4 regions of the Bradyrhizobium sp. Mp27 genome follow, and region 1 is predicted to be linked to each of the others. Evidence: predicted binding sites of a transcription regulator. Region 1 holds the regulator's gene; each other region holds the start of a gene.

Region 1 (7,833 bases):
TCAGCTTGCCGCCCGCTTGGTCTGACTGGACGAGATCGCGGCGCAGGCACGCTCGAGCCGTCCGACGCTGTCCTCGATCTCGGCTTCGGTGACGATCAAGGGCGGCAGGAAGCGCACGACATTGTCGCCGGCGCCGACCGTGAGCAATTTTTCGTTGCGCAATGCCGCGCCGAGATCACCTGACGGCACCACGGCCTTGATGCCGATCAGAAGGCCTTCGCCGCGCACTTCGCTGACGATGTCGGGATAACGATCGATCACGGAGGCAAGCTTCTGCTTGAGCAGCAGCGACATCTTCTGCACGTGGTCGAAGAAGCCGGGCTTGAGCATGACGTCGAGCACGGCGTTGGCAGCCGAGATCGCGAGCGGATTGCCGCCGAAGGTCGAGCCGTGCGAGCCGGGCCCCATGCCGGCAGCCGCGTCCGCGGTCGCCAGCACCGCGCCGATCGGGAAGCCGCCACCGAGCGCTTTGGCCAGCGACATCACGTCAGGCGTGACGCCGGTGCGGCGATGCGCGAACAGATCGCCGGTGCGGCCCATGCCGGTCTGCACCTCGTCGAACGCGAGCAGCAGGCCCTTCTCGTCGCAGAGCTGGCGCAACGCCCGCAGGAAGGCGGGCGTTGCCGAACGCACGCCGCCCTCGCCCTGGATCGGCTCGATCAGGATGCCGGCGGTCTGCGGACCGATCGCCTTCTTGATGGCTTCGATATCGCCATGCGGGACCTGGTCGAAGCCGTCCATCGGCGGGCCAAACCCTTCGAGATATTTTGCCGAACCGGTCGCGGCGAGCGTTGCCAGCGTGCGGCCGTGGAAGGCGCCTTCGAAGGTGATGATGCGATAACGTTCCGGATGACCCTTGGAGAAGTGATGATGGCGGACCAGCTTGATCACACCTTCCAGCGCTTCGGCGCCGGAATTGCAGAAGAACACGAAGTCCGCGAAGCTTTCGTTGCACAGACGCGCGGCAAGCTTCTCGCCGTCCGGGCTCTGGAACAGGTTCGACATGTGCCAGAGCTTGGTGGCCTGCTCCTGCAACGCCTTGACCAACGCAGGATGAGCATGGCCGAGCGCATTCACCGCCACGCCCGAGGTGAAATCGAGATAGCGATCGCCATTTGTCGCAATCAGCCAGCAGCCTTCGCCGCGCTCGAAACCGAGGTCGGCCCTGGCGAAAACGGGGAGCAAATGCGGCGCTGCGCTGTTAGTCATGACGATCACTTGAATGTTGCGGACGGTGTGAGCGTGCATTGCGCAACGCACCATTGACCGGCCCGGAAAACGAAACGTGCCGCCTTTTAAGGGCGGCACGTATCACTATCTTATGCTTGGTGAAACCGGTGTCAATGCCGCCCGGAAAGCCTCACGAAACGCAGAATCCGTAGTCTTGCGGTGGCGATTTTGCGTGTTTCCGCCACGGAACATGTGGAAGCGAGTCGGCGGACTCTTGCGCGTGAGTCACGCCATATTGTAGCGTTTGGCTTGTCAGATACGACATCTCGTGCAGCAGTTCTGATCCTCTAAGTCCTCATGTACCGGCGTAAGCGTTCGGGCGCATCTGGTGCGCCCGGCGAGCCTTAAGGGATTCTGGCGGCACGGGTTTTTCGAAGCTTAGGCATTCGCCGTGCGGCCGCCAGGATGGCAGGCGCCGGCGAAGGAAAGGGTGCAATGACCGTTTTGACCTGGTCGGATGATCGCGTCGAGCAGCTGAAAAAGCTCTGGGAGGCCGGACTTTCGGCCAGCCAGATCGCCGCTGAACTCGGCAATGTGACCCGCAATGCCGTGATCGGCAAAGTGCACCGGCTCGGCCTGTCGGGCCGCGCCAAGAGCCCTTCATCGGCAGCGCCGCGGCCGCGCAAGGCGCGCCCCGCCCAGCACATGATGCGGGTGACCCGCCCGATCGCACGCGGCAACACCGCGCTGGCGCAAGCCTTCGAAGTCGAGGTCGAGGCCGAACCGGTCACCTACGACAACGTCGTGCCTATGAGCCAGCGGCTGTCGCTGCTGGAGCTGAACGAGGCCACCTGCCACTGGCCGGTCGGCGATCCCTCGAGCCCGGATTTCTTCTTCTGCGGCGGCAAGGCGCTCTCCGGCCTGCCCTACTGCGCCCAGCACTCGCGCGTGGCGTATCAGCCCGCGGCGGATCGCCGGCGCGCGCCGGCGAAGCCTGGTCCGCGCTGAGGTATCGGATTAGCTGACTACGAAGACGGCGCCGTCACGCGATGACGGCTCAACTCACTCGGTGTCGTCCCTGCGAACGCAGGGACCCATAATCCCGGCGCGTAGTTATTGCGCGGGATGATCACTCCGAGTCGTCGCCAAACCACTCCCTGTGGTTATGGGTCCCTGCGAACGCAGGGACGACATCGAGGATGCTGTGGCAGCCCGCTAAATCACGTCTGCCACAGCAACCCCTTACGCCTGCTCCGCCTTCGCAAAGCGATCGTCCAGTGCGTAGCCCGCGCCGCGGACGGTGCGGATCGGGTCCTGCTCGCGGCCGAGATTGAGCAGCTTGCGTAGGCGGCCGATATGGACGTCGACGGTGCGCTCGTCGATGTAGATGTCACGGCCCCAGACGCTGTCGAGCAGCTGCTCGCGCGAGAACACGCGGCCGGGATGCTCGAGAAAGAACTCCAGCAGGCGATATTCGGTCGGGCCGAGATCGATCGGCCGGCCCGAGCGCGCCACGCGGCGCTTGTCGCGGTCGAGCTCGATGTCGCCATAGGCGAGCACCGTGGCGAGCCGCTCCGGGCTGGCGCGCCTGAGCAGGCCCTTCACGCGTGCCAGCAGCTCCGGCACCGAGAACGGCTTGACGATGTAGTCGTCGGCGCCGGTCGCAAGACCCCGCACCCGCTCGCTCTCCTCGCCGCGCGCGGTGAGCATGATGATCGGGAGCTGCTTGGTCTCGGGCCGGGTGCGCAGCCGCCGGCACAGCTCGATGCCGGAGAGGCCCGGCAGCATCCAGTCGAGCACGATCAAATCGGGGATATGCTCCTTGAGGCGGGTGTCGGCATCGTCGCCGCGCATCACCGTCTCGACGTCATAGCCGTCGCCTTCGAGGTTGTAGCGGAGAAGCTCGGTGAGAGCTTCCTCGTCCTCAACCACCATAATGCGTGCGCCCATGGTGTCGTAGCTCCTTAAGTGTTCGGGACCGTCGTGGCGAAGGTCGTCATGTCGCCCTTCGGCCGCTTGTCGGTGATCGCCTGGCCCTCGATCATGTAGAACACGGTCTCGGCGATGTTGGTGGCGTGGTCACCGATGCGCTCGATGTTCTTGGCGCAGAACATCAGATGGATGCAGAACGAGATGTTGCGCGGATCCTCCATCATGTAGGTGAGCAGCTCGCGGAACAGCGAGGTGCAGATGGCGTCGACTTCCTCGTCGCCCTTCCACACCGCCATCGCCGCCGGCAGATCGTGCGCGGCATAGGCGTCCAGCACCGACTTGACCTGCTGCTGCACGAGGTCGGTCATGTGCTCCAGGCCGCGGAACAGCTTGAGCGGATGAAAATCCGTCTCCAGCGCCGCGACGCGCTTGCCCATGTTCTTGGCGAGGTCGCCGATCCGCTCGAGATCGGTCGCGACGCGCATGGCGCCGACGATCTCGCGCAGATCCACCGCCATCGGCTGGCGGCGCGCGATGGTGAGCACGGCGCGCTCCTCGATCTTCTTCTGGAGCGCGTCGAGCTCGGTGTCGATGGTGACGACGCGCTGGCCGAGCGCGACGTCGCGGCGGATCAGCGCGTCGACGGAATCGACGATCATGCGCTCGGCGATGCCGCCCATCTCGGCGACTAGGCGCGTGAGCTCCTGGAGGTCGGTGTCGAAGGCCTTTGCGGTATGTTCAGAACCCATGTTCCGTCTCCTCAGCCGAACCGGCCGGTGATGTAATCCTGCGTGCGCCGGTCGGTCGGCGACGTGAAGATCTTGCTGGTGTCGTCGAACTCGATCAGCTCGCCGAGATACATGAAGGCGGTCTTGTCGGAGACGCGCGCCGCCTGCTGCATGTTGTGGGTGACGATCGCGATCGTGTAGTTCTCGGACAGCTCCTGGATCAGCTCCTCGACCTTGGCGGTCGAGATCGGGTCGAGCGCCGAGCAGGGCTCGTCGAACAAGATCACCTCAGGCCGCACTGCGACCGTGCGGGCGATGCAGAGGCGCTGCTGCTGGCCGCCGGAGAGCGACAGGCCGGAGGCGTTAAGCTTGTCCTTGACCTCGTTCCACAGCGCGCCGCCGCGCAGCGCCTTCTCGACGCGGTCGTCCATCTCGGACTTCGAGATCTTCTCGTAGAGACGGATGCCGAAGGCGATGTTCTCGTAGATCGTCATCGGGAACGGCGTCGGCTTCTGGAACACCATGCCGACGCGGGCGCGCAGCAGATTGAGGTCCAGCTTGGGGTCGAGGATGTTGGTCTGGTCGAGCATGAGCTGACCGGTGACGCGCTGGCCCGGATAGAGATCGTACATCCGGTTGAAGATGCGCAGCAGGGTGGACTTGCCGCAGCCCGACGGGCCGATGAACGCCGTGACGCGGTTGGTGCCGAGCGCCAGATTGATGTTCTTCAGCGCGTGGTGCTCGCCATAATAGAAGTTCAGGTTGCGCACCGTCACCTTGGCCGGGGCCTCGGGCAACACCGGCGCCTGCGGCAAACCACCGGCCGCGCTCATCGATACGGAAAGCTCACTCATTTTGCGGTCCTCTCGGCGCCAAGGATGCGCGCGCCAATGTTCAGGGCAAGCACGGTAATCGTGATCAGCAGCGCGCCGCTCCAGGCGAGCTGCTTCCAATAGGCGTAGGGGCTCTGGACGAAGTTGTTGATGGTGACCGGCAGGTTCGCCATCGTCTTGTTCAGGCCGAGGCTGAAGAACTGGTTCGACAGCGCAGTGAAGAGCAGCGGCGCGGTCTCGCCGGCGACGCGGGCGGTCGCGAGCAGCACGCCGGTGATGAGGCCGGAACGCGCGGCACGATAAGCGATGCGCTTGATCACCAGCGAGCGCGGCAGGCCGAGCGCGGACGCCGCCTCACGCAGCGCGTTCGGCACCAGCAGCAACATGTCCTCGGTGGTGCGCAGCACCACCGGGATGACGATGACCGCGAGTGCGAGTGCGCCTGCGATCGCCGAGAAGCCGCGCATCGGCACCACCACCGCACCGTAGATGAACAGGCCGATGATGATCGAGGGCGCCGACAAGAGGATGTCGTTGATGAAGCGGATCACCGAGGTCAAGCGATCGTTGCGGCCGTACTCGGCAAGATAGGTGCCGGCAAACAGGCCGAGCGGCGCACCGATACCGACGCCGAGCACGGTCATGATGATCGAACCGACGATGGCGTTGCGCAGGCCGCCTTCGGTCGAGCCCGGAGGCGGAGTGTCCGCGACGAAGATCTCCAGGTTCAGACCGGCGATGCCGTTGTAGAGCAGCGTCATCAGGATCAGCGCAAGCCAGGTGACGCCGAAGGCGGCGGCGGCCATGCAGAGTCCGCGAACGACGATGTCCTTGCGGCGGCGGCGTGAATAGATCGGGTTCATGGCGCTAGTTCCCCGCCTTCTTTTCCAGCCGCATCAGCATCAACCGCGCCGCCGCGAGCACGAAGAACGTCAGCACGAACAGCAGCAGGCCTAGCAGGATCAGGCCGGACTGGTGCAGGCCGTCGCTCTCGGCGAACTCGGATGCGATCGCCGCCGAGATCGTGGTGCCCGGGGCAAAGATCGAGGAGGAGATGCGGAACGAATTGCCGATGATGAAAGTCACCGCCATGGTCTCGCCGAGCGCGCGGCCCAGCGCCAGCATGACGCCGCCGATGACGCCGACGCGGGTGTAGGGGATCACCACGCTACGGACGACTTCCCAGGTGGTGCAGCCGACGCCGTAGGCGGCTTCCTTCAGCACCGGCGGCACCGTCTTGAACACGTCGACCGAGATCGAGGTAATGAAGGGCAGCACCATGATCGCGAGGATCAGCGCGGCGTTGAACAGGCTGAGATAGGACGGGGGACCCGCGAAGATCGCGCCCAGCACCGGGACGCCGTCGAAGATCTTGATCATGAAGGGCTGGAAGGTGTTGGCCAGGAACGGGCCTAGCACGAAGAAGCCCCACATGCCGTAGATGATCGAGGGGATGCCGGCGAGCAGCTCGATCGCCATGCCGATCGGGCGGCGCAGCCATTGCGGGCAGAGCTCGGTGAGGAAGATCGCAATGCCGAGACCCACGGGAATGGCGATCAGCATCGCGATGAAGGAGGTCACGAGCGTGCCGTACATCGGCCCGAGCGCGCCGAGCACCGGCGGATCGGCGGACGGCGCCCAGCGCTGCGTCCACAGGAAGGAGAGGCCGTATTCCTTCATCGCCGGGAAGGCGCCGACGATCAGCGAAATGATGATGCCGCCGAGGATGAGCAGCACCGAGATCGCGGAGAGCCGCGTGATCCAGTAGAAGGTGACGTCGCCGAGCTTGAAGGCGCTCAAGGCCTTGGCGCGGTCATACGGTCCGGCGTCGTCGATTACATCGCTCTGAACGGCCATCTCTGCCACGCCGATCCCCTGTGCCCGTTTGATATACGCTTGTTGTCGGTCTTGTTGTTGGTCTTGCGCTCCGGACGCGGCGCGAAGCCGATCCGGAGCGGAGGTCTTGTGAGATCCCGGCGCCCAGTCCGGGACAAGAGCGCTCAGCTCTTGATCTCGGCAGCCCAGGTCTTCTCGATCAGCTGGACGACCGGGTCCGGCATCGGGATGTAGTCGAGCTCTTCAGCCGCCTTGCCGCCGCTCTTGAAGGCCCAGCGGAAGAACTTGATGGCTTCCTGCGAGGCTGCCTTGTCGGTGGCATCCTTGTGCATGAGGATGAAGGTCGCCGCCGTGATCGGCCAGGACTTGTCGCCGGGCTGGTCGGTCAGGATGACGTAGTAGCCGGGAGCCTTGGCCCAGTCGGCGTTGGAAGCCGCGGCCTGGAAGGCCTCGACCGTCGGCTGCACCGGCTTGCCGGCCTTGTTGACGAGACCGGTGTAGGTCAGCTTGTTCTGCTTGGCATAGGCGTACTCGACGTAGCCGATCGAGTTCTTGGTCTGGCTGATGTTGCCCGACACGCCTTCGTTGCCCTTGGCGCCGACGCCGACCGGCCACTCGACCGCGGTGCCCTCACCGATCTTGCTCTTCCAGTCCGCGCTGGCCTTGGAGAGATAGTTCGTGAAGTTGAAGGTGGTGCCCGAACCATCCGAGCGGCGGACCACGGTGATCGCGTCCGACGGCAGCTTCACGTTCGGATTGAGCTTCTTGATCGCGGCGTCGTCCCACTTGGTGATCTTGCCGAGATAGATGCTGGCCAGGGTCTCGCCGTCAAACACCAACTCGCCGGGCTTCACGCCCTCGATGTTGACGACTGGAACGATAGCGCCCATCACCATCGGCCACTGGACGAGGCCGTCCTTCTCGAGCTGCTCGGCCTTGAGAGGCGCGTCGCTGGCGCCGAAGGTCACGGTCTTGGCCTGGATCTGCTTGATGCCGCCGCCGGAGCCGATCGACTGGTAGTTCAGACCGTTGCCGGTCTCTTTCTTGTAGGCGTCAGCCCACTTGGAATAGATCGGGAACGGGAACGTCGCGCCGGCACCCGTGATGTCGGCAGCAAAGGCCGCCGTCGCCGATGCGGCGATCAAGCCGGCAGCGACGATAGTTTTGATGAAATTCATGGTGGTCTCCATACAGGGGAGCGAAGCGCCGTCCGCGCCCGATCGCGCTCCCCGTGCCGCCCCTTTAGGAGCGGTCGGCTGTGCTTTACGAAGGTTTCGTGACAGCTGGATGACACATCCAAGCGATTGAAATCGCTCGACTATCAGGTTTGAGCC
Region 2 (7,833 bases), on a different contig from region 1:
TTGGGCGCGAGCGCGGTGAAGAACAGCGAGCTGGTAATCGCGGTTGCCGCAAACGCAGTCCACATCACATAGGTGCCGATCTTGCCGGCAGTCGGCCCGGGCTCGGAGCCGTAGATGCGCGGGATGTTGCTGATGATGGGATAGACGATGCCGCCGCTGCGCGCGGTGTTGGATGGCGTCGCTGGCGCCAGCAGGAAGTCCGACATCGCGACCGCATAGCCGAGACCGAGCGTGTTGCGGCCGAGCTTCTGCACCAGCACCAGCGCGATGCGGCGGCCGAGCTGGCTCTTGCGATAACCGATCGAGAATACGAAGGCGCCAACGATCAGCCACACCGTGCTCTCGGCAAATCCCGCCAGCATCCAGCGCAGCGACTTGCCGGGATCGGGATCGATATAGCCGGCGACGCCCGCGACCGTCAGCCCGATGAACCCGACCGCGCCGACCGGCATCGATTCCAGGATGAGCCCGGTGATGACGGCCGCGAACACGGCAAAATAGTGCCACTGATTGGCGTTGAGACCCGTCGGCACCGGCCACAGATAGATGGCCAGCCACACCACGAGCGGCGCGATCAGCTTCCAGCTAAACCCTTTTGCCTGAGGCGTCTGCGAGCTAGCGGCCATGGGCCCTCCCCCCTCGATTGTCGTCGCATTGGACCGCCCGTTGGCCGAGCCGTTTTTGTCCTAGCGCGGCGTATACGGACTGTCCGCGGCGCGATCAATGGCCTGACTTCACGTTTTACCGCCCCTTGCTACCGCCCCTTGAAGCGTGGTTTGCGGCGGGTCAGGAACGCCTCGATGCCCTCCTTGTGGTCTTCGCTGAGACTCGCCAGCGCGAACTGGTCGACGTCCATGTGGCTGGCGAGATCGTCCAGCGCATGCGCGAGCCGGTTGACGGTCAGCTTGGTCATGGCGACCGAGAGCGGCGGCTGCGCGGCGACCTTCCGGGCAAGCTCCATGGCGGCATCGAACGCATGGCCGGGATCGGCCACCTGCTCCACCAAACCCCACTCGTAAGCTTCATCGGCCGAGATGCGCTGGTCGGCCAGGATCACCGCCTGCTTGGTGCGGGCCGGCCCAATCAGATGCAGCATGCGCGGGATGCTCTGCCAGCTCATGTTCATGCCGAGCCCGATCTCGGGCACGCGCAGATGCGCGTCGTGCCCCATCACACGGAAGTCGAGCGCCACGGCCAGCGCGACGCCGCCGCCGACGCAAAAACCCTCGATGGCCGCGATCGTGATCTGCTCCATCTCATGCCAGGCATGGGTCAGACGCGGCCCGAGCTTGAGATGCCGCCGCAGCGTGCCGAGATCCATGTCCTTGCGCGAGCGGCCCTCGGCATCCTTGAGGTCGAAGCCGGCGCTGAAGGCGCTGGTGCTGCCCGTCAGAACCACGACGGACGTTGCGGCATCATCCTCGAAGCTGCGCGCGGTCGCAGTGAGCTGGCGCAGCGCCTCCGGCGAGAGCGCGTTGATGCCGTCGCCGCGGTCGAACCGCACCACCGCAATCCGCCCCTCCGGTCCGAGGCCCTTCTCGATCGTCACGAAGTTCGTCACCAATGTCTCCTTATCCGCTTTGCGGCGAGGCTAGCCTACATCCGGCCTCACGAATATGGGACCCGGTTGCGCCCCAGCGCATACTCGACAGGCAGGGACCATTGCGCCTATCTTTGCGCCATGAGCCACGATCACGACCATCATCACGACCATTCCGAGCTGTCGGAGACCGAGCTGCGCGTGCGCGCGCTCGAGACGATCTTGACAGAAAAAGGCTATGTCGAGCCGGCCGCGCTCGACGCCATCATCCAGGCCTATGAGACCAGGATCGGGCCGCACAATGGCGCGCGCGTCGTCGCCAAGGCCTGGACCGATCCTGCGTTCAAAAAGGCGCTGCTGGAGGATGGCTCGAAGGCCATCGGCACGCTCGGCCATGTCAGCCGCGTCGGCGACCATCTCGTCGTGGTCGAGAATACGCCGGAGCGACACAACATGGTCGTGTGCACGCTGTGCTCCTGCTACCCCTGGGAGATGCTGGGGCTGCCGCCGGTCTGGTACAAGGCCGCGCCCTATCGCTCGCGCGCGGTGAAGGACCCGCGCGGCGTGCTCGCCGATTTCGACGTCACGTTGCCCAAGGAGATGGAAATCCGAGTGTGGGATTCCACCGCCGAGACCCGCTTCCTGGTGCTGCCGATGCGTCCCGCGGGCACCGAAGGCTGGAATGAGGAGCAGCTCGCCGAGCTTGTTACGCGCGATTCCATGATCGGCACCGGCTTTCCAAAGACGCCTGGAGCGCCCTCGTGAACGGCGTGCACGACATGGGCGGCATGGACGGGTTCGGCAAGGTCGAGGCCGAGCCGAACGAGCCGATGTTTCACGAGGAGTGGGAATCGCGTGTTCTCGCCATGGTGCGCGCGATGGGCGCGGCGGGCGCGTTCAACATCGACACCTCACGCTTCTATCGCGAGACGCTGCCGCCGCACGTCTATCTGTCGAGCTCCTACTACAAGAAATGGTTTCTCGGGCTCGAGGAGATGCTGATCGAGAAGGGATACCTGACCCGGGAGGAGGTCGCTGCCGGCCACGCGATGCAGCCTGCAAAGGCGCTCAAGCACGGCAAGTTCGACCTCGCCAATGTCGAGCGCGTCATGGTGCGCGGCAAGTTCGCCCGCTCTGCTCCGGCGCCGGCAAAATTCAACATCGGCGACCGCGTCCGCGCCAGGAACATTCATCCGACCACGCATACGCGGCTGCCGCGCTATGTGCGCGGCCATGTCGGTGTCGTCGAGCTGAACCACGGCTGCCACGTATTTCCGGATTCGGCGGCGATGGAGCTCGGCGAAAATCCGCAATGGCTTTACACGGTCGTCTTCGAGGGCCGCGATCTCTGGGGCGCAGACGGTGATCCGACCTTGAAGGTGTCGATCGACGCCTTCGAACCTTATCTGGACCCGGCGTGATGAGCAGCACGGCTGCGGCCGCCGCGACGGCGGCCATTCCGAGCATTCCGCGCGATGACGACGGTCCGGTGTTCCGCGCGCCCTGGGAAGCGCATGCGTTTGCGATGGCGCTGACGCTGCACGAGCGCGGTGTGTTCACCTGGCCGGAATGGGCCGCAGCCTTGGCCTCCGAGATCAAGCGCGCGCAAGCCGCCGGCGATCCTGATACGGGCGAGACCTATTACCTGCACTGGCTCGCCACGCTGGAATGTTTGGTCGCAAGCAAGGGCGTCGCATCGACGGAGACGCTGCACCGCTACCGCGACGCCTGGGACCACGCCGCGGATCGTACGCCGCACGGTAAGCCGATCGAGCTGCGGGAAGAAGATTTTCGGTAGGTCTTGCCTCACCCGTCGTTGCGAGCGCAGCGAAGCAATCCAGTATCTCTCCGCGGTGACAGTCTGGATTGCTTCTTCGCTTCGCTCCTCGCAATGACGACGTTGAGAGGGCGCAAGCTCTCTCCTCCGTCGTCGCCCGGCTTGACCGGGCGACCCAGTACGCCGCGGCTTCTCGGCTCAAGCACCTTCTCTGGAATACCGGATCGCCCGCTTTCGCGGGCGATGACGGCGGAGATTGGAGCGCTATTTGCGCCTCGCCGCAAACTTCCGCCACCCCTTCGCCCGCAAACTGCACGCCGGGCACTCGCCGCACCCGAAGCCCCACTCATGCTGCGCGCCGCGTTCGCCGAGATAGCAGGTGTGCGAGTGCTCGCGGATGAGATCGACCAGTCCTGCGCCGCCGAGGTCGTGGGCGAGCTTCCACGTTGCCGCCTTGTCGATCCACATCAGCGGCGTATGCAGCTCGAATTGTCTGGCCATGCCGAGCGAGAGCGCGGCCTGCATGGCGCGGATGGTGTCGTCGCGGCAATCGGGATAGCCGGAATAATCGGTCTCGCACATGCCGCCGACGATGTGGGTGATGCCGCGCCGGTAGGCGAGCGCCGCGGCAAACGTCAGGAACACCAGATTGCGGCCGGGCACGAACGTGTTCGGCAGACCGTCGGCGCCCATCGCGATCGCGACGTCGCGCGTCAGCGCCGTCTCGGACACGGCCGCCAGCGTCGGGATCGACAGCGTGTGGCTCTCGCCGAGCCTTGCGGCCCAGTCTGCGCGCAGGCCCTTGATGCCGTCGAACAGCCGGTCGCGGCAGGCAAGCTCGATGGCATGGCGCTGGCCATACTCGAACCCCAGCGTCTCCACGCGCGCAAAGCGGCTGAGCGCCCAGGCGAGGCAGGTCGTGGAATCCTGGCCGCCGGAAAACAGCACCAAGGCGGTTTGTGATGAAAATGCGTCACTCATGGCCCGCGCTTTAGCACTGCGGGCGCTGCTCGCCAATCTGCCGCCAATCGGTGGAAATCGGCCTGTTCCGCCGCGCCGCGCTGGGAACGGCGGGCCGCTTTTGGCATAAGGCTTTGGAGCCAGGAGACTGCCCCGCAATGACCCCTTCCCGTGACATTTCCCGCCTGATCGAGATCATGGCGGCGCTGCGTACGCCGGTGACCGGCTGCCCCTGGGACCTCGAGCAGGATTTTGCGACGATCGCGCCCTACACGATCGAGGAGGCCTATGAGGTGGTCGAGGCCATCAGCCGCGGCGATCTCGACGATCTCAGAGAGGAGCTCGGCGACCTCCTGCTCCAGGTCGTGTTTCACGCCCAGATGGCTTCGGAGCAGAATGCCTTTGCCTTCGGCGACGTCGTGGAAGCCATCACCCGCAAGATGATCCGGCGCCATCCTCATGTCTTCGCCGACAAGGACGGCAATCTCGCCGCCTCCCACGTCAAGGAGGTCTGGGACCGCATCAAGGCCGAGGAGAAAGCCGAACGTGCGGCGCGCCGGCCGCCGGAGGAAACGCCGACGCACAAGTCGTTACTCTCGGGTGTCAAGGCCGGCCAGCCCGCGTTGACGCGTGCGATGGAGCTCCAGCGCAAGGCCTCGACCGTCGGCTTCGACTGGAACGACCCGCGCGCGGTGCTGGCGAAAATCCGCGAAGAAGCCGACGAGATCGAGGCGGCGCTCGACCGCAACGACAGCGAGGGGCTGGCGGAAGAGACCGGCGATCTGATGTTTGCGCTGGTCAACCTCGCCCGCCATGTCGATGCCGATCCGGAAAGTGCACTCCGCGCGACCAACGCGAAATTCGAGCGGCGCTTCGCCTTCATCGAGCGCGCGCTCGAGGCGCAGGGCCGGACGCTCGAGCAGGCGTCGCTGGCGGAGATGGACGCGCTGTGGAATGCGGCGAAGAGTGAGGCGAAACCGGTATCAGAGACTCGCTCGCAGGCCCGCCGCTAGCGTCGTGGCCCGCTCCATCGGCGTACCCGCAAGGATCGAAGCGGTCGCGAAGGAGACATAGGTCAGCATCTTTTCCCGAATGCAGCGAGGCGGTCATGGCGGATTGCAGTCAAGCCATGAAACCGTCACGACAAGCAGTCTAAAGTTGAGCGACGGAGCCCGCGCAGCCGAAATCCGACCTCAGGTGAGTGCGATGCCATTAAAGCACTATTCGGTCCTCAAGGGACGCCCGATCGCAATGCGTTTCGGCACCGGCCAGTCGCCGCACTATCAAGTCCATGTCGTGGCCGACAACGCGGATTTCCGCATCGCCGTCAATGTGCAGTCAGGCGACGGAAGCGAAGTCGAGTTCCTGGTGCGATCGCACTTTGTCCATCCGATCACCGATCATCTCGCGGCGCTACCGGAGGGCCTGCACCCGCAGCCGCCGAAGCCGGCCAGCATCGCGCTGGACTTCATTCGCGGCAATCTGATGCAGCCCCAGGAGATGATCCCGCTGCAGCTGTCGGTGCCCGGACCCGACAATGACCTCAACGAGAAGCTCGACCAGTTCGTCCAGCGCGCGCTCTCCAACGAAAGCGCGATGGTGTACGCATTCGGTGAGACATGGGGGCCGGAGACCAAGGCGGACAATTATTTCGGCTTCCGGCCGGGGCGCGGCATTCACGACATCCATATGAATCAGGGAAATCCGATCGGAAGGTTCTCGGGCGACAACGGGCCATGGCAAGACGGCGGGCTGGTGTTCGAATTCCCGGATCAGAAGCTATGGACGGCGGTCTTCCTCAAATTCCAGACGCAGGCCTGGCACACCGACGACAAGACCGGTGCCCCCATCGATCTCGGCGCGCCGACACAGCCGCCAGATCCGACCGCTCCTCCGACCGGGCAAATGCCTGACGGACTCGTGCGCATCATCGCAGCACTCGTCAACGCCGTGAAGACGCCCGAGCGGGAAGTCGTCACGCTGCTCAATACGGCCGATCGCGACATCGATCTCACCGGCTGGATGCTGGCCGACAAGCAGAAGAACAAGATGGTCCTGTCAGGGAAGATCGAGGCCGGGGGCACGCTCGCCGTCGTCGTGCAGAAGCCGATGGAATTGTCGAACCAGGGCGGCATCATTTCGCTGCTGGACGAGCGCGGGATCAAGATCCACGGCGTCGCCTATACCAAGGCGCAAGCGAAGAATCCGGGCCTGACCATTCCGTTCTGATGAGCCGCAAGGCGTCAGAGGCACGCAGGGAAGTCCGCGCTAACTCGCTGTCGTCGGCTTACGCGGAAAGTGCGTAGCCCGGATGGAGCGCAGCGCAATCCGGGGCGCATCGTGTCGCGATTTCCCGGATTTCGCTTCGCTCCATCCGGGCTACGAGGTCGCGCTATAATTGTCCGCCTTACGCCGACAGACGCGGCACGGCATCGAACCGGTTCACCACGATATCGCGCTTGGTCTCGTCGACCCGCACCGTCATGTCGAAGCGGCCGTCGTGCAGCTCTTTGGCCAGCACCTCCGCATTTCGATGCAGCCAGCTGATGCCGGCACCATCGGCGGCGTCGATGGAGAGATCGAGCGTGGTGCGTTTTGCGGCGAGCCGTTCCTCGATCGCCGCAAGCAGAGCGTCGATCCCCTCGCCTGACACGGCTGACACCAGCATCGCCGGATGATCCTCCGGCCGGCGCGCGGCGATGTTCAAAAGCTCTTCGCGCTGTTCGGCATCGTAACGGTCGATCTTGTTCCAGACCTCGATGATGCGGCCGGAATCGTCGGGGTTGATGCCGAGCTGGCGCAGCACGGCGTCGACGTCGCTCTGCTGGGCCTCGGCATCCTCGTGCGAGATGTCGCGCACGTGCAGGATGACGTCGGCTTCCAGCACCTCCTCCAGCGTTGCGCGGAAGGCGGCGACGAGCTGGGTCGGCAGGTTGGAAATGAAGCCGACGGTGTCGGACAGCATCGCCTTGCCGCCATGTGGCAAAGTGAGCGCGCGCAGGGTCGGATCGAGTGTGGCGAACAGCATGTCGGCGGCCTGAACGTCGGCGCGGGTCAGGCGGTTGAATAGCGTCGACTTGCCGGCATTGGTGTAGCCGACCAGCGCGACGACGCGATACGGCACGCGCTGGCGTCCGGCGCGATGCAGCCGCCGCGTCGCCTGCACCTTCTTCAGCTCGCCCTCGAGTTTCGAGATGCGCTCCTGGATCAGGCGGCGGTCGGCCTCGATCTGCGTCTCGCCGGGACCGCCCATGAAGCCGAAGCCGCCGCGCTGACGTTCGAGATGGGTCCAGGAGCGGACGAGGCGCGAGCGCTGGTAGTTGAGATGCGCAAGCTCGACCTGGAGCGAGCCTTCCTTGGTCTTTGCGCGGCGGCCGAAGATCTCCAGGATGAGGCCGGTGCGGTCGAGCACCTTGGCGTGCAACTCCTTCTCGAGATTGCGCTGCTGGATCGGCGCCAGCGCGCAATCCATCACCACGAGCTCGACGTCGAGGCTCTTGGCCAGCGCGGCGATCTCCTCGACCTTGCCCTTGCCGATATAGGTCGCGGGGCGGAT
Region 3 (7,833 bases), on a different contig from region 1:
CTTCTTGATCGCGGCCTCGTCGCGCGCGATGATCAGCTTGGCTTCCTTGGGATTGAAGATGTCGGAGGCGGTCAGGCCCGTGGCCTCTTCGCGCCGGCGGTTGAGGATCGTCTCCGCGCTGCGATTGGCGAGCAAATAGCGGCCGTCCTTGACCTGCTCCACGATCAGCGCCACCGGAATGTTGTCGACCACGAGCTCCAGGAACTTCTTCGTGCTCTCCAGCTCTTGCGACAGCGAGCGGCGGTCGGTGATATCCTCGAACACGAGCATCAGGAATTCGGGCTTGTTGCTCTCGTCGCGGACCACGATCCGGATCGAGGCAACCATGCGCCGTTCACCGGCGCGGTCGACCTCGAATTCATTGCGGAACTGGCCGTCCGGCGAATTCAGGGCCGCCTTGTCGGCCGCCTCGATGCTGGCCGCCGAGATGGGCGCGAAGAGCTCACGCGCATTCTTGCCGACGGCGTGGTCGCGCGAGAACCCCCAGAACCGTTCATAGGCGCTGTTGGCGAAGATGTAGCGACCGTCCTCGATGTTCTTCGCGGCGACGCAGGCCGGCACGTGGTCCAACACGGTTTCCAGGAATTGCTTGGTGGAGGCGAGCTGCCGTGACAGCTTGCGCTGATCGCTGACGTCCAGATGCGTCGCGACCGAGCCGCCGTTCGGCAACACGAAATATTTCACCAGGATGGCGCGGCCATCAGGCAGTTCGGTGATCAGGCCGTTGGGGCTCGCCGCCTTCTCGTAGAACTCATCGTCGGAGACACCGCCGAGGACGTCGCGCTTGCGCCTGAGTTCGAGGATGTCGTAGCCGGTCATCCCGGTCCACAGATCCGAGCGCGCCAAGCCGTAGATCTCGAGATAGCGGTCGTTGCAGAACATGATGCGTCGTTGCGCATCCGTCATCACCACGCCCTGGTTGAGATTGTTCATGGCGGAGGAGACGAAGGCGTTGCGCCGCAGCTGCAAGCGCTTGGTGCGGCGCAGCGAGGAATGGATCCACAGCGCGATGGCGGCCAGGAACGCACAGACGACGATGCCGCCAATCAGCGCTTCCCAGATCAAATTGGGATCGAGCTTGCCGAGATAGCTCGGCGGCGCGAAACTGTCCGAAAGCGCGAAGGCGCGCGCGGGCGCGACCGCGCTGCCCAGGCACACGACGGCCTGCACAGCAATCGGAAGCGTGCTGCCCACGTGCCAGTTCTTCTCAGCCATCAGCCACCCGCGATTTCAACGTCGGATTGTCTGGCTTCACGGGTTTGGATCGGGTAAACGCCTGTACGCGCAACAGAAAATGTGACGCCAAATACGGCAATTGCCCTGACATGATAAATGCTTCCTTAATGGAAAACGGCCCGGTGCCGTGGTTCTCAGGCCTGATGCCACCGATGCTTTCAACGGACACACTGCACAACCATGGATAAGGTCGACTGCGTCGTCATCGGAGCCGGCGTGGTCGGGCTCGCGGTGGCTCGAAAGCTTGCCCAGGCCGGGCGCGAGGTGATCGTGCTCGAGGAAGCCGAGGCCATCGGCACCATCACCTCCTCGCGCAACAGCGAGGTGATCCATGCCGGGATCTATTACCGCGCCGGCAGCTGGATGGCGCGCATGTGCGTCGGCGGCAAGCATGCGCTGTACCGCTACTGCGGCGAGCGCGGCATCCCGCACAAGAACTGCGGCAAGCTGATCGTCGCGACCAGCGCCAAGGAGACCGAGAAGCTGCAATCGATCAAGGCGCATGCCGAGGCCAATGGCGTGCTCGACATGCAGCTGCTCACGGGCGAAGCCGCGCGCGCGCTGGAGCCGGCGCTCGCCTGCGATGCCGCGCTGCTCTCGCCATCGACCGGCATCATCGACAGCCACGCCTACATGCTCTCGCTGCGCGGCGAGGCCGAGGCGGCCGGCGCCGCCTTTGCGTTTCACACCCCGCTGGTCCGCGCCAAGGCAGCCGGCGATGTGATCGAGATCGAGGCTGGCGGCGAAGCGCCGATGACGCTGCAATGCGGCCTGCTCGTCAACGCCGCCGGGCTCTCGGCGACAACGGTCGCACGCCACATCGACGGCATGCCGATCGACCGGATTCCACCGGCCTATCTCGCCAAGGGAAACTATTTCAGCTGCAACGCCAGGGCACCGTTCTCGCACCTGATCTATCCGGTGCCCGAGCCTGGTGGGCTCGGCGTACATCTGACGCTGGACATGGCCGGGCAGGCACGCTTCGGCCCCGACGTCGAGTGGATCGAGACGATCAATTACGAGGTCGATCCATCACGCGCCGAGCGCTTCTATCCGGCGATCCGGAAATACTGGCCGACGCTGCCCGACGGCGCGCTGATGCCGAGCTATTCAGGCATTCGCCCGAAGATCGTGCCGCCGGCGGTGGCCACGCAGGATTTTCTGATGCAGGGCCCGCGCGATCACGGCGTCGAAGGCCTGATCAACCTGTTCGGCATCGAATCGCCGGGACTGACGTCGTCGCTCGCGATCGCGGATCACGTCGCCGAGCTCGCAAACATCTAGAGCGTTTTCGCACGAAGTGGATACCGGCTAGCATAAAGAACGCCGCGCAAATAGCTTTGCACGGCGCGCACCTTCCGGCAGGGATGAGCAATAGCTCTCACCCCTGCGTGAAGGGTAGATTCAATTCTACGCTGTTACGGGGTTACTAGTGGAGCGTGTCGCCGGTGTGCTTCAAACGCTCGATCTGGTCCTTGACCATCAACTTACGTCGCTTCAACTCAACAATTTGCAGGTCGTCTGTTGAAAGGTGCACGAGAGCTTCGTGCAATTCGTTTTCGAGCGTTTTGTGCTTCCGTTCCAATTCAACCAGATGTGCCTGAATTGTCATTCGAAACCTCCTCGGTAGGGGGAAACCTTGGATTCGATCCGGACGAGCAAGTGTACATCACCGATTCATTCTGTCGATAAGTATCCGTCGTCGCAGCGTCATTTTTGAAAATTCATATGTAACGAATCGTGAGTAAGGAACCGCGCTGGAAAAATCCATGATATCAACGTGCTTGCGCAATGCCGTAACGAATCGTCGAAATATCTTGCGAGAGTTCGGTGAGCGACGGCCCGAGATCGCTTGCGATCACGGCGCGCAAGGACGATAATTTCCACAGGGCATCCACAGCCTTGAATCTCACGCCCATCGGGTTTCGGCCACCGCGAACATGACCAATGAAGACGAGCGTGAGCTCGAAGCCGAGCTCACCCGGTTGCAGCAAGAACACCGAGATCTCGATGCCGCGATCGATGCGCTGCATCAATCGCCAGCCCCCGACCTGTTGCGGTTACAACGGTTGAAGAAGCGCAAGCTGTTGTTGCGCGACCGTATCGCGTTCATCGAAGACCAGATCACGCCGGACATCATCGCCTGATCCGCGAGGCCCTTTTTGTGGCAGCTCGCCGCATCCGAATCCGCTTGACTCGAAAAGAACAAAATAGGAACATTTGGGTATCCCACCGCCCCAGGAAACGCCCAGGAACCCCCGAGGACAACGCAGATGTCGGCAACCGCCCTTCTCGACAACAGCCATTATGAACAGGCCTGCGACCAGGCGATCGCGATGTGCGACGGCAATCTGCGCAGCACCATCAAGGCGCTGATCATGGCCAACGAATATCTGGAAGCAGAGCTGGAAGAATTACAGGCGGCGATTTCAGCCGGCTGCATTCCCGAGACCGCACGCGGCAAAGTGCGGAGCAACAGCAGCGCCGCCTGAGTTCAACATCGGAGCAACGCCATGTCGGATGTGACCTACTACGTTGCAATGCCCTTCCTGATCGATGCCGACGGATCGCCTGTCGCGGGCGCCGCGGAGGAATGCCAGAGCTCGGCGGCCGCGTTGCGGCGCGCCGAGATCATGGCGCACGGTGCCGGCCATATCGGCGCGGTTGCGTTCAGCCGCAGCGGCGATCCCATGACCGGCGAATTCGGCGACGCCACGCTGCTGCGCAAATTCGGCAACGTGCCGGAAGATCTGGCCACGCTGTAAGGGTTGTGGCTCGAGCATGATCTCCGCGTAGCGCGGTCCGCGTTTGTCGCGAAGATCGTGCCCTAGTTGCCGACCAGCCTGATCAGCGGCTCGTGCCGCCGGTGCGCCTTGCGCACATACATGGCGGCATCAGCCTCCTCCAGCGCGCGACCTGCATCGGACTGCGCCCCCAGCAGCGCGACACCTGCGGAGGCGCCCGCGGTCACGCGCTGACCGCGAAAGGCAAACGACAATTCGTCGATCGCCTGCTCGAAGGTCGCAGCCTTCGCCTTGGCGTCGGTCTCGCTGAGATTCCAGAGCAGCAGCGCAAACTCGTCGCCACCAAGCCGGCCGACCACGTCCGAGGCGCGGACCTGCCGCGTCAGGGTGGCCGCAATCGCCTTGAGCACCTCGTCTCCGGCGGCATGGCCGAAGGAATCGTTGATCGGCTTCAGGCGATCGACGTCGAGGACGATCAGCGCGCCGCTGGCGCGGTAGCGCTTCATGTAGGCGATGGCGCGCGCGAGCTCGCGCTCGAAGCCGCGCCGGTTCGGAATCTCGAGCAGGAAATCGGTGTCGGCCGCGGCTTCCAGTTCCGCGATCCGCCGCTCCGCCTCCTTGAGCTTGCTCCGCAAGCCGCGGATGGTCGCCCTGGTGTCGTCGGCGGCCGACGCTCCGCGCCGCGCCGGCTTGGCCGAGCGCTTCGCCAGCCGCCTGGGAGCGGCTTTGGAGCGGCTGGCGCTGGTCTTTCGGCCCTTTTTGGCCTTCGCAGCGCTTGCCCTTTTTGGTTTCTTCATGGGCATCCTGCTCAATGAAGGCTTGCGGGGATTCACCAAGACAGGATAGTGCATTCCCTTCTCCTTGCCACCGCCTTGCGAGCCACCGGCCGGAACCGTTAATCTGGCCTATCTTTCTGTTTTCCAGCACAATTGACGTCATGACCGCGCCGATCGCCATCATCATGGGAAGCCAGTCGGACTGGGAGACGATGCGGCATGCCGCCGACACGCTCGCAGCGCTCGGCGTTGCCGCCGAGACCCGCATCGTTTCGGCACACCGCACCCCCGACCGGCTGTTTGCATTCGCCAAGGGCGCCAAGGCGGCAGGCTATAAGGTCATCATCGCCGGCGCGGGTGGCGCTGCGCATCTGCCCGGCATGGCGGCGGCGCTGACGGAACTGCCCGTGTTCGGCGTTCCCGTCGAATCCAGGACGCTCAAGGGCATCGATTCGCTCTATTCGATCGTGCAGATGCCCGCGGGCATCCCGGTCGGCACCCTCGCCATCGGCAAGGCCGGCGCGATCAACGCGGCGCTGCTTGCAGCTTCAGTGCTCGCATTGTCCGACCCGGCCCTGGCCGACCGTCTCGCCGCCTGGCGCAAGGCACAGACCGAGGCGGTTGCGGAGCGCCCGGAGGACAAGGCGTGACTGACGCAAAGCAGGTGAAGCTGAAGCCCGGCGACACCATCGGAATCCTCGGCGGCGGACAATTGGGGCGGATGCTCGCTATGGCTGCGGCGCGGCTCGGCCTGCGCTGCCAGGTATTCTCGCCCGATCCGGACTCGCCCGCCTTCGACGTCGTGCTGAACGCGACCTGCGCCGAATATGCCGACGTCGAAGCGCTCGAGCTGTTCGCCAACGACGTCGACGTCATCACCTACGAATTCGAGAACGTGCCGTCTGCCGCCGCGATGGTGCTGGACGCGCGCCGCCCGGTGCTGCCCAACCGCAAGATCCTCGAGACCACCCAGGACCGGCTCGCCGAGAAGGATTTCGTGACGCGGCTCGGCATCGGCACCGCAGCCTATGCCGACGTCACCTCGGTCTCCTCGCTGCGCGAGGCGATCGCCCGGATCGGCCTTCCGGCGGTGCTGAAGACCCGCCGCTTCGGCTATGACGGCAAGGGCCAGGCCATCATCCGCGAGGGCGACGACATCGCCAAGGTGTGGACCAGCCTCGCCACCAAATCGGCGATCCTGGAAGCCTTCATCCCGTACGAGCGCGAGATCTCCGTGATTGCGGCGCGCTCGGCGACGGGCCAGGTCGAGTGCTTCGACGTCACCGAGAACGAGCACCGCGACCACATTCTGAAGATATCCCGCGCCCCCGCACAGATTCCAGATGCGCTCGCGGAAGAAGCGCGCAGCATCGCCGGCAAGATCGCCGGCGCGCTCGATTATGTCGGCGTGCTCGCGGTTGAGATGTTCGTGCTCGCTAACGGCACCGGGCCGAAGGTGCTGGTCAACGAGATCGCCCCGCGCGTGCACAATTCCGGACACTGGACGCTCGACGGCGCCTCGGTCTCGCAGTTCGAGCAGCACATCCGCGCCATTGCCGGCTGGCCGCTCGGCAAGGCCGTGCGCCACGGCGAAATCGTCACCATGACCAATCTGATCGGCGACGAGATCAACGATTACGAGAAGTGGCTGAGCGCGCCGGGCGCGACCGTGCATATCTACGGCAAGGGCGCACCGCGCCCCGGCCGCAAGATGGGCCACGTCACCGAAGTCAGGCCGACAAAGGGCAAGTAGCGGGACCACGGCGCATGCCGCGATCCCGCCTTTCGATCAGGCCGTCTTCGCGCCCGCGACGACGCCTGAGGGCTCCTCGCTGAGCCAGCGATAGAGCACCCCGCCCAGCGCGCCGCCGATCAGCGGTGCGACCCAGAACAGCCAGAGCTGCGCCAGCGCCCAGCCGCCGACGAACAGTGCGGGCCCCGTGCTGCGCGCCGGGTTCACCGACGTATTGGTGACGGGGATGCTGACGAGATGGATCATCACCAGCGCGAGCCCGATCGCGAGCGGGGCGAAGCCCGCGGGCGCGCGGCCATGGGTGGCGCCCATGATGACGAACAGGAACATCATGGTCATCACCACCTCGGTGACGAAGCAGGCGATCAAGCTGTACTGGCCGGGCGAATGCGCGTCGTAGCCGTTCGACGCAAAACCCTTGCTGACATCGAATCCGGGAGCACCGCTGGCGATGATGTAAAGCAGCTGGGCGGCGACGATTGCGCCGCAGACCTGCGCGATCACGTAAGGCAGGATCTGTCCCGCCGGGAAGCGTCCTCCGGCGGCAAGCCCGACGGTGACGGCCGGGTTGAGGTGGCAGCCCGAGATGTGCCCGATCGCATAGGCCATGGTGACGACGCTTAAGCCGAACGCCAGGGACACGCCGACCAGGCCGATTCCGACCTGCGGAAAGCCGGCGGCGATCACCGCGCTGCCGCAGCCTGCGAATGTGAGCCAGAATGTGCCGATCGCCTCGGCAGCGTATTTCTTCATATCCATGTGACGTCTCCCCTAACTCCAGGAATTTCCTGAGCAAAGCTCCGGGAACTGCCCCACCCTTGGCGCCGAATCACCCAAATCGGGGCCGTACGGAGGTATTTTCGCCTTATTTAATGGCTGAACTTGGCCCGAAAACCTGCTTGGCAGGTGGACATCGCGGGTTTTGTCTGATACATCCGCGCCCTCAAGGTTAAGGGCTTGTGCGTTTCGCCATCCCCTTTGACTTATCAGAATTCAAATCCGATCCACTGAAGAGGATGCCGCGTGCAGGTTCTCGTTCGCGATAACAATGTCGATCAAGCCCTTAAGGCGCTGAAGAAGAAGATGCAGCGCGAGGGAATTTTCCGCGAGATGAAGCTCCGCGGTCACTACGAGAAGCCCTCCGAGAAGAAGGCCCGTGAAAAGGCCGAGGCTGTGCGCCGCGCGCGCAAGCTGGCCCGCAAGAAGCTGCAGCGCGAAGGCCTGCTGCCGATGAAGCCGAAGCCGGTGTTCGGCGCCGGTCCCGGTGGTGATCGTGGCGGCCGCAGCGGCCCGGGTGCAGGTCCGCGCGGACCGCGCTGATTCT
Region 4 (7,833 bases), on a different contig from region 1:
CTGACCAAGATACGTCCGAAAATGAGGGAACTCTGTCATTTTCGACAGACACGTCCCGTGCCATTCTGCAAGCTCGTGCAGGTGTTTCGAAGCCTGCCCATCAAACATTGAGGCCCAATGATCTCGAACTGGCTCGCGGCGACACTCGGCCGCCGCAATATCCACTACGGCTGGGTGATGGTCGGCGTGACCTTCCTCACTGCGCTGATCAGCGCCGGCACGGTCGGTGCGCCCGGCGTGTTCATCGTCCCGCTTCAGCACGAGTTCGGCTGGAGCACGGCGCAGATTTCCTCCGCGCTGTCGATCCGCTTCATCCTGTTCGGGCTGATGGCGCCGTTCGCGGCCGCCCTGCTCAATCGCTACGGCCTGCGCAACGTCACGCTGACCGCCCAGCTCATCGTCGTCTCGGCGCTCGTGGCTTCGCTCGGCATGACGCAAGTCTGGCAGCTCGTGTTGCTGTGGGGCGTCGTGATCGGCATCGGCACCGGCATGACCGCGCTGGTGCTGGGCGCCACCATAGCGACACGCTGGTTCGCCGCGCGGCGCGGCCTCGTCGTCGGCATCATGACCGCGAGCGTCGCCACGGGCCAGCTCGTATTCCTGCCGCTGCTCGCAAGCCTGACCGAACGTTACGGCTGGCGGCTCGCGCTCGGCTTCGTCTGCATTGCGCTCGGCGTCTCCGCCGTGGCGGTTCTCCTTGCGATGCGCGACCGGCCGAGCGATGTCGGCCTGCGCCCATTTGGCGACGAAGGCACCGAGCCCCTGCCGGCCCCGCCGGTCAGCCATGGCTCGATCACGGGCGTAGCGCTCGGCACGCTGCGCGACGCCTCGAAGTCGCGCGCGTTCTGGATCCTGTTTGCGACCTTCTTCGTCTGCGGCGCGTCGACCAATGGCCTCGTCCAGGTCCACCTGATCCCGATGTGCCTCGATTTCGGCATCCCGCAGGTGCAGGCCGCTAGCCTGCTTGCCGCGATGGGCATCTTCGACTTCTTCGGCACCATCATGTCGGGCTGGCTGTCGGACCGCTACGACAACCGCTACCTCCTGTTCTGGTACTACGGCCTGCGCGGGCTCTCGCTGATCTTCCTGCCCTTCAGCGACTTCTCGTTCTACGGGCTATCGATCTTCGCGATGTTCTACGGCCTCGACTGGATCGCCACGGTGCCGCCGACGGTGCGGCTCACCGCGCAGAAGTTCGGGCCCGAGCGCGCCAATCTGGTGTTCGGCTGGATCTTTGCCGGCCATCAGCTCGGCGCAGGCACCGCGGCGTTCGGCGCCGGTTTCTCGCGGACGGTCTATGAGAGCTACCTGCCCGCGTTCTTCATCGCCGGCGCGCTCTGCGTGTTCGCCTCGCTGATCGTGCTGGCGCTGTCGCGGCAACCTAAGGCCGAGCCGAAGGCGGCAATGGCCTAGTACCTGATCGTGGTGGTGACGCCGAAGACTGCGGCGTCACCGATCCGCGAAACGCCGGTCGGATCGTTCGGGTTGGGGATGCCGCCGGAGGGGCGGAACACATATTGGAAGTAAGGCGCGATCAGCCAGCCCGGCTTGATATGCGCCTCGTAGATCATCTCGATCAGCGTCTCCTTGCTGCGCACCGGGCTCTGGATGCCGGTGAAGGCCTGCGTATCGAGATCAAGATTACGCGCGGTGTTTGAAATCCGCATGTAGGCCATTGCCACGCCGAAGCGAGGCAATGCGGCCGAACGCGGTGACGCCCGGGATCGAGGCTGACGTGCTGTTGTCCTTCACCTCCGGTGGGCGATAGAGCACCTGCTCGATGACGGCGAAGATACCGTAATTGCCGCGAAGTCTTGCAGGCACACCGCTTCCGCCGGGATCGGCGATCGAGAGCCCCTCGGCCGTAAAACGCTGGCTGTCGAACGAGCCGTAGTGCTTCCAGGCGCCCGGCGTGAAATTGCCGGCGAGCGGCCGGCCGCCGATATCGATGTCGTAGTTGAAGCGGACCTGCCCGATCACCCACGGCGGATCGTTGACGCGAAACGCCAGGCCATGATGGTCGCGCAGCTGCGGATCCGCCTCGCCCGGACCTGACGGATCGCCGTTGAACACCGCACCGAACGCAGTGATGTTCTCGGTCAGCGCCGCCTTGATGCGGATGCCGGGCACAGCGATCGGCGGTGCCGGGCCCCCGGCGGGAAGATTGCTCGCCTTGATCGCGGGCCAGCCGAAGGTGCCGTTGATGAAGAGGTCGTCGGTCTGGCTGTCGAAGAACTCGACGTCGGCGGCCTGCTGGCCGGCCCTGATGTTCAGGCGGTCGCCAAAGAAGCTCTGCTCAAAATAGGCGTTGTAGAGCCGCTGGTCCGGCAGTGCCTCGATCTCGCTGATGGTGGCGAGGTTCATCACGTAGTTGCGGCTCAGCCCCTGGCCGTAGATCACGAACGCATTGGCGTAGAAGCGGCCGCCGGTCCAGCCGACGAGCTTGTCGAGATCGGCATCGACCGAGAGATCGAGGCGCCCGAAATGGATGGCGCCACGCTTCACGCCGCCGGAGACGTTGGCGATGTTGTCGGCGATATAGGTGGCGCCGAAATTCAGGCCCTTGTTGGCGAGCCCGTCATGCCATTCGTTGAACCATTTTGGCGCCAGCCATGCGGCCGCGCTTTCGTCCTTGGCGCCGGCGAGCGCGCCGGTGCTCGCCACCGTTGAGGCCAGCACTATCGCGGCCGCATTTCGCAGCGGAAATCTGTAGGACGTCCCGATCACGGCTGATACCGGCTGCGTACGCTACCTGAAGATACCCGTGCGTCGCATGAACAGATAGGCCGCGCCGACCGACGAGGCCATCAGGAGCGCCGCCCAGAGAAATCCGCTCTCGACGTCGGTGAGCGGCAGGCCCTTGGTGTTCATGCCGAAGATGCCCGTGATCAAGGTCGGCGGCAGCAGCAGCGAGGTCACGATGGAGAGCGTGTGGAGGTGGTGGTTGCTCTCCTCCTCGTTCTTGAATCGCAGCTCCTCCTCGAGCAGGCGGCTGCGTTCGCGGAGCTCGACGATGTCGTGATCGAGCCCGTCCAGCCGCTGCGCCAGCTTGCCGGCGTGAATGCGCAAGGCCGGCGTGAGATGATCGGTGTTCTTCTGATCGAGGCGGTGGAACAGCACGCGCAGGCCGGTGAGCTGGCGATGCAACCTGACGCAGGTCCGGCGCAGCCGGCCGAGATTGCGGCGCATCTCCGGCTTGGCGTCGTCGGCCAAAATCCGTTCCTCGATGTCGTCGATCTCCTGGCCGAGCTTGTCCGCCATCCGGTCCAGCGTGTCGGCGACCTCGTCGACGATCTTTTCCAGGAGATGGGCGACGTTGTCGACGCGGTAGCCGCCTTCGAGCACGCGGCGCGTCGCATCGGCCGAGCACAGCGCCTGATGCCGGCCGCTGACGAGAAGATGCTCGGTCATCGCGAAACGCAGGAACGCGGTCTCTTCCGTCGCGCTGTCGATGTCGCGCACGAGATCGGAGAAGACGCCGTAGACGCAGTGGTCGATGACGTGAAGCTGCTGGAAAGTGTCGTTGGACAGCAGGAGGTCGCGCGCGAGCGGCGGCAGCTGTGAAGCTGCGATCCAGGGCCGCGCGCGCGCATCGGTCAGGTTGAAATGCAGCCAGAGCCGGCCGTCATGGCTGAACTCGATCGGCTGGTCGATCGGCAGCGCCTCGGCACTGCCGTCGCCGTGCAGCCGGAACGCCCAGACCAGGCCGGGAATGGCGGGCACGGAATCCGATATCGCGCTGACAAGCTTCGCCGGCTCAGCCATGGCCAACCCCAACCGTCAACAAATGCCCCGCTTCCGGAAGATGGCTGACGGCATCTTCCGGACCTCTCACGGGTACTCAATTACGGCTTTGTTGCAGTTTGATGATGATGCCGCCCTACTCCGCGGCCAGCCCCGTCGCGGCCACCGCCTCGGCCTCCTTGACGTAGTCGTGGACGACGCGGCCGAACGGCAGCGTGAGATCGGCGATGTAGTGGTGCGCACCCAGGCAGCGGCGAACCGGGAAATCCGCGACCGGCGCGTTGACGTGCGGCACCAGATGCAGCCGGCCGGGCCCCATCCAGGAGCCCTTCGGCACGATGTCGATGAGGTTGATCGCGACGAGCTGACAGACTTCGAGACGGCCGTCGACGCCGGGGATCATCTTGAGATTGATCTGTGTCTTCGACAGCGTCGCACGGGTGCGATCGCCGTTGCCGGCCATGCTCTCGTGCTTGTAGCCCATCGTACCCATTGCGACGAGCTGGCCGGCATATTCCAGCGTGCCCGTCAGCGTATCCTTGACGATCTCGAGCTTGGGATGGGCGTATTTCTTGGGAAAGCCCCAGATCTCGCGGCCCGCCGCGATCGGCGGATCATCATCCAGATACATCTGCGAGACGAAATTGACCTCCTCGCCGTTGAGGCGCGCGGGAATGACGAGGCCGGATTCGGTGTAGCTGCCGAAGCCTGAGGAGTCCGGCATCTTGATCCATTCGTAATGCACGATCGGCTGGTCGATCGGCTCCAGCGGCTCAGGCAGGCCGGCGCGGATCAGCTCCGGATCGGTCTCGTAGGTGATGACGAGGAATTCGCGGTTGACGAAGCGATAGGGCCCGGCCGGATAGCTCGGCCCCGCCGCCGGCATGGACGGAAGTCTCAGCACGTCTTCCCTGCGCATCCTGATCTCCTGTGTGTGATGCCCGCCCGGCGGCGTCAGGCCTGGACCGCAAATTGCTAGCCGCCGTCATTGACTGCGATGTGAAGGATTTCCGTCAGGCGCACGACCTCCCGCCATTCCCGCTGCGGTCGGCCTGCATGCAGACGACGCATCGGCGCTGAAATTGTCATCACACCGTCACTGCCGGACGCAATCGTTTGGTCCACGCTAGGAGGCAACCATGGACGCCCGCACGTCGCAACCGGCTCATCAGTCGCATCAGCCTCCCGCACGGGGCTGGCGCCCCGAACGCTGCGACCGCGTCGCGCTGGTGCTGCAAGGAGGCGGCGCGCTCGGCGCCTACCAGGCCGGCGTCTACCAGGCGCTGCACGAGGCCGGCATCGAGCCCGACTGGGTCTGCGGCGTCTCGATCGGTGCAATCAATTCCGCCATCATCGCCGGCAACAAGCCGGAGAAGCGGCTGGAAGCGCTGCGCATCTTCTGGGAGCGCATCACCAATCGCAAGATCTGGCATTACACGCCCGACGGCGACATCTTCCGCCAGTGGCGCAATCTCACCAGTGCGTGGATGACGTCGGCGATGGGCCAGCCCGGCTTCTTCACCCCGCACCAGGTCAATCCCTGGTTCAGCCCGGTCGGCGCGCGCACCGCCACCAGCTATTACGACACGATGCCGCTGAAGGAGAGCCTGCTGGAGCTCGTCGACTTCGACCTCATCAACGAGAAGAAGGTCCGCTTCGCGGTCGGCGCGGTCAACGTGCTCTCGGGCAATTTCATCTATTTCGACAATTCCCATGACGAGATCGAGCCGGAGCACATCATGGCCTCCGGCGCCCTGCCCCCGGCGCTGCCGATGGTGCGGATCGGCACCGATCATTTCTGGGACGGCGGCATCGTCTCCAACACGCCGCTCCAGCATCTGCTCGACCAGGAGGATGCGCTCAATTCGCTGGTGTTCCAGGTCGATCTGTTCAGCGCGCGGGGCGTGCTGCCGCGCTCGATCCAGGACGTGATGGCCCGCCACAAGGACATCATGTATTCCTCGCGCACGCGCCACAACACCGACGTCTACCGCCGCACGCACAACCTCAAGGTCCTGCTCTACAAGGCGCTGGCGAAAATCCCGGACGAGCAACTCTCCGACGAGGATCGCCAGCTCAAGTCGAGCCTGCGACGCATGCCGGAGATCGCGATCCTGCACCTGATCTACCAGCAGAAGGCCTATGAGGGCGACGCCAAGGACCATGAGTTCTCGGGGACCTCGATGCGCGAGCACTGGACAAGCGGCTACGAGGACACCAAGCGCACGCTGAAGCGCCGCGACTGGATCAAGATGCCGGACGAAGGCATGGGCCTCGTGGTGCACGACGTGCACCGGGAGACGGAGAGCGCGTAAAGCGCCGCGCGCGCTGCTCCAAACAAAACTGCGAAAACAACCCCATGCACGGTAGCCGGGGCATGGCGGATCAATGACTTACGTTTTACCGAAGGAAACTTGACCCGTCGGGCAAAACAGGAGCATGATACTATCGTAGCCTCCCATCCATTTTGACCTTCGATGACGTGACGCAAAGTATCGGCCTCGCGGTCTCGATGTCATCACAAACAAGATACCGGTCGATCTCTTCGGCTTGACCATCTGTCCTCGGCGAAATTAGCGTGCGCGCAGTGCGCAGCCTCGGTGCAGCTTTTGCGCGGGAGCGAACTTCGATTGCCAAATCGCACGACGGATCCGCTCAGCGCCAATCCGCGACATTGGCCACACCGCGCCCCATGCCATAGTGGACGCCAGGCGAAGAGCACAACACGGCGTGGAGAAAATGATGATCAAGATTGTACAGGCCTTCGACCGAAAAGAGATCACCGAGCTCGCCAGTGACGACGCCGCCGCGCTGGAGGCAAAGTTCGAGACCGCGCGAAAGCTGTTCGCGGACCGAAAGGCCTGGCTGAAGCCGCATCAGCGGATCGCCATTCTCAACAGGCTCGCCGATCTGGTCTCGGCGAAGCGGCAGGATTTTGGTATCCTGATCGCGCGCGAAGGCGGCAAGCCGCTCACGGATGCGCTGATCGAGACGGATCGGGCGATCGACGGCATCCGCTCGGCAGCGGATTTTTTGCGGACCCGTGGCGGGGTCGAGGTCCCGATGGGCCTGACGCCCGCAAGCGATGGCCGCCGGGCGTGGACCATCAAGGAACCCATCGGCATTGTCGCGGCGATCTCGGCCTTCAATCATCCCCTCAACCTGATCGTTCACCAGGTCGCACCGGCGATCGCGACGGGTTGCCCTGTCATCGTCAAGCCGGCTGGCACAACGCCCCTGTGCTGCGTCGAGCTCGTGAAGCTCGTCCACGAAGCCGGCATGCCCGAAGGCTGGGTGCAGACGTTCCTCCCGGAGGATCATAGCCTGCCTGAAAAATTCGCGACCGACCCGCGCGTCGCCTTCCTGAGCTTCATCGGCTCGGCGCGCGTCGGCTGGCATCTGCGATCGGTCATCACCCCCGGTGCACGCTGCGCCCTCGAGCACGGCGGTGTCGCGCCCCTCATCGTCGACCGCAGCGCCGACCTCGAAAAGATCATCGAGCCGATCGCCAAGGGCGGCTATTACCACGCGGGGCAAGTCTGCGTGTCGGTCCAGCGCATCTATGTGCATTCCGCGCTTCAGAAGCAGTTCGTCGACCGCTTCGCGGCCAGGGTCGAGGCCCTGAAGGTGGGAGACCCGACGCTCCCCGAGACAGAGGTGGGACCGCTGATTACGCCGCAGGAGGTTGCGCGTGTCGAAGGCTGGATCAATGAGGCGGTTTCGGCCGGGACACGACAGATCGGGGGCGGCCGGTTGAGCGAGACCACGCTCAAGCCATCGATCCTGATCTCGCCGCCGCGCGATGCCAAGGTTTCCACGCTGGAGGTGTTCGGGCCGGTGACCTGCGTCTATCCGTTCGATCGCATCGACGACGCGATCGCGGAAGCCAACTCGCTTCCGGTCTCATTCCAGTCCGCCATCTTCACGCGCGATCTCGCGGTCGCGCTCGATGCGGCGGAGCGCCTCGACGCGGCGGCGGTGATGATCAACGACCCCACTGCCTTCCGCACCGACTGGATGCCGTTCGCGGGCCGCCGCGTGTCCGGCCATGGCGTCGGCGGCATTCCCTACACGATGCACGAGATGACG

Evidence for each region. The regulator PhoB, encoded in region 1, activates phosphate uptake and scavenging genes when phosphate is short. The targets are predictions, from matches to a motif close to TGTCATNNANCTGTCAT.
Region 2: QJT78_RS06505 (DUF2278 family protein) is a predicted target of PhoB. The motif match lies at 5,407-5,423, and genes of this name have one in related genera.
Region 3: QJT78_RS10685 (DUF465 domain-containing protein) is a predicted target of PhoB. The motif match lies at 2,934-2,950, and genes of this name have one in related genera.
Region 4: QJT78_RS08400 (acetoacetate decarboxylase) is a predicted target of PhoB. The motif match lies at 4,828-4,844, and genes of this name have one in related genera.

The regions. Positions count from the first base shown of each region.
Region 1 covers NZ_JASAUS010000003.1:48,941-56,773, forward strand. The annotation lists gene QJT78_RS03190 (aspartate aminotransferase family protein) at 1-1,209, opposite strand; gene argF (ornithine carbamoyltransferase) at 1-1, opposite strand, end outside; gene QJT78_RS03195 (GcrA family cell cycle regulator) at 1,666-2,178, shown strand; gene phoB (phosphate regulon transcriptional regulator PhoB) at 2,413-3,120, opposite strand; gene phoU (phosphate signaling complex protein PhoU) at 3,135-3,851, opposite strand; gene pstB (phosphate ABC transporter ATP-binding protein PstB) at 3,863-4,684, opposite strand; gene pstA (phosphate ABC transporter permease PstA) at 4,681-5,526, opposite strand; gene pstC (phosphate ABC transporter permease subunit PstC) at 5,531-6,520, opposite strand; gene pstS (phosphate ABC transporter substrate-binding protein PstS) at 6,664-7,677, opposite strand; gene QJT78_RS03230 (ATP-binding protein) at 7,821-7,833, opposite strand, start outside.
Region 2 covers NZ_JASAUS010000006.1:124,971-132,803, reverse strand. The annotation lists gene QJT78_RS06540 (DASS family sodium-coupled anion symporter) at 1-626, opposite strand, end outside; gene QJT78_RS06535 (enoyl-CoA hydratase/isomerase family protein) at 755-1,561, opposite strand; gene nthA (nitrile hydratase subunit alpha) at 1,682-2,305, shown strand; gene nthB (nitrile hydratase subunit beta) at 2,302-2,961, shown strand; gene QJT78_RS06520 (nitrile hydratase accessory protein) at 2,961-3,338, shown strand; gene queC (7-cyano-7-deazaguanine synthase QueC) at 3,582-4,298, opposite strand; gene mazG (nucleoside triphosphate pyrophosphohydrolase) at 4,436-5,290, shown strand; gene QJT78_RS06505 (DUF2278 family protein) at 5,484-6,506, shown strand; gene hflX (GTPase HflX) at 6,685-7,833, opposite strand, start outside.
Region 3 covers NZ_JASAUS010000013.1:28,693-36,525, reverse strand. The annotation lists gene QJT78_RS10695 (EAL domain-containing protein) at 1-1,215, opposite strand, end outside; gene QJT78_RS10690 (NAD(P)/FAD-dependent oxidoreductase) at 1,417-2,520, shown strand; gene QJT78_RS10685 (DUF465 domain-containing protein) at 2,666-2,848, opposite strand; gene QJT78_RS10680 (hypothetical protein) at 3,012-3,269, opposite strand; gene QJT78_RS10675 (DUF465 domain-containing protein) at 3,177-3,383, shown strand; gene QJT78_RS10670 (hypothetical protein) at 3,510-3,728, shown strand; gene QJT78_RS10665 (hypothetical protein) at 3,750-4,001, shown strand; gene QJT78_RS10660 (GGDEF domain-containing protein) at 4,064-4,777, opposite strand; gene purE (5-(carboxyamino)imidazole ribonucleotide mutase) at 4,918-5,406, shown strand; gene QJT78_RS10650 (5-(carboxyamino)imidazole ribonucleotide synthase) at 5,403-6,509, shown strand; gene aqpZ (aquaporin Z) at 6,546-7,268, opposite strand; gene rpsU (30S ribosomal protein S21) at 7,533-7,829, shown strand.
Region 4 covers NZ_JASAUS010000009.1:26,223-34,055, forward strand. The annotation lists gene QJT78_RS08375 (acetyl-CoA C-acyltransferase) at 1-4, shown strand, start outside; gene QJT78_RS08380 (MFS transporter) at 118-1,413, shown strand; gene QJT78_RS08385 (carbohydrate porin) at 1,410-1,667, opposite strand; gene QJT78_RS08390 (carbohydrate porin) at 1,642-2,727, opposite strand; gene QJT78_RS08395 (transporter) at 2,749-3,765, opposite strand; gene QJT78_RS08400 (acetoacetate decarboxylase) at 3,881-4,663, opposite strand; gene QJT78_RS08405 (patatin-like phospholipase family protein) at 4,884-6,059, shown strand; gene QJT78_RS08410 (aldehyde dehydrogenase family protein) at 6,487-7,833, shown strand, end outside.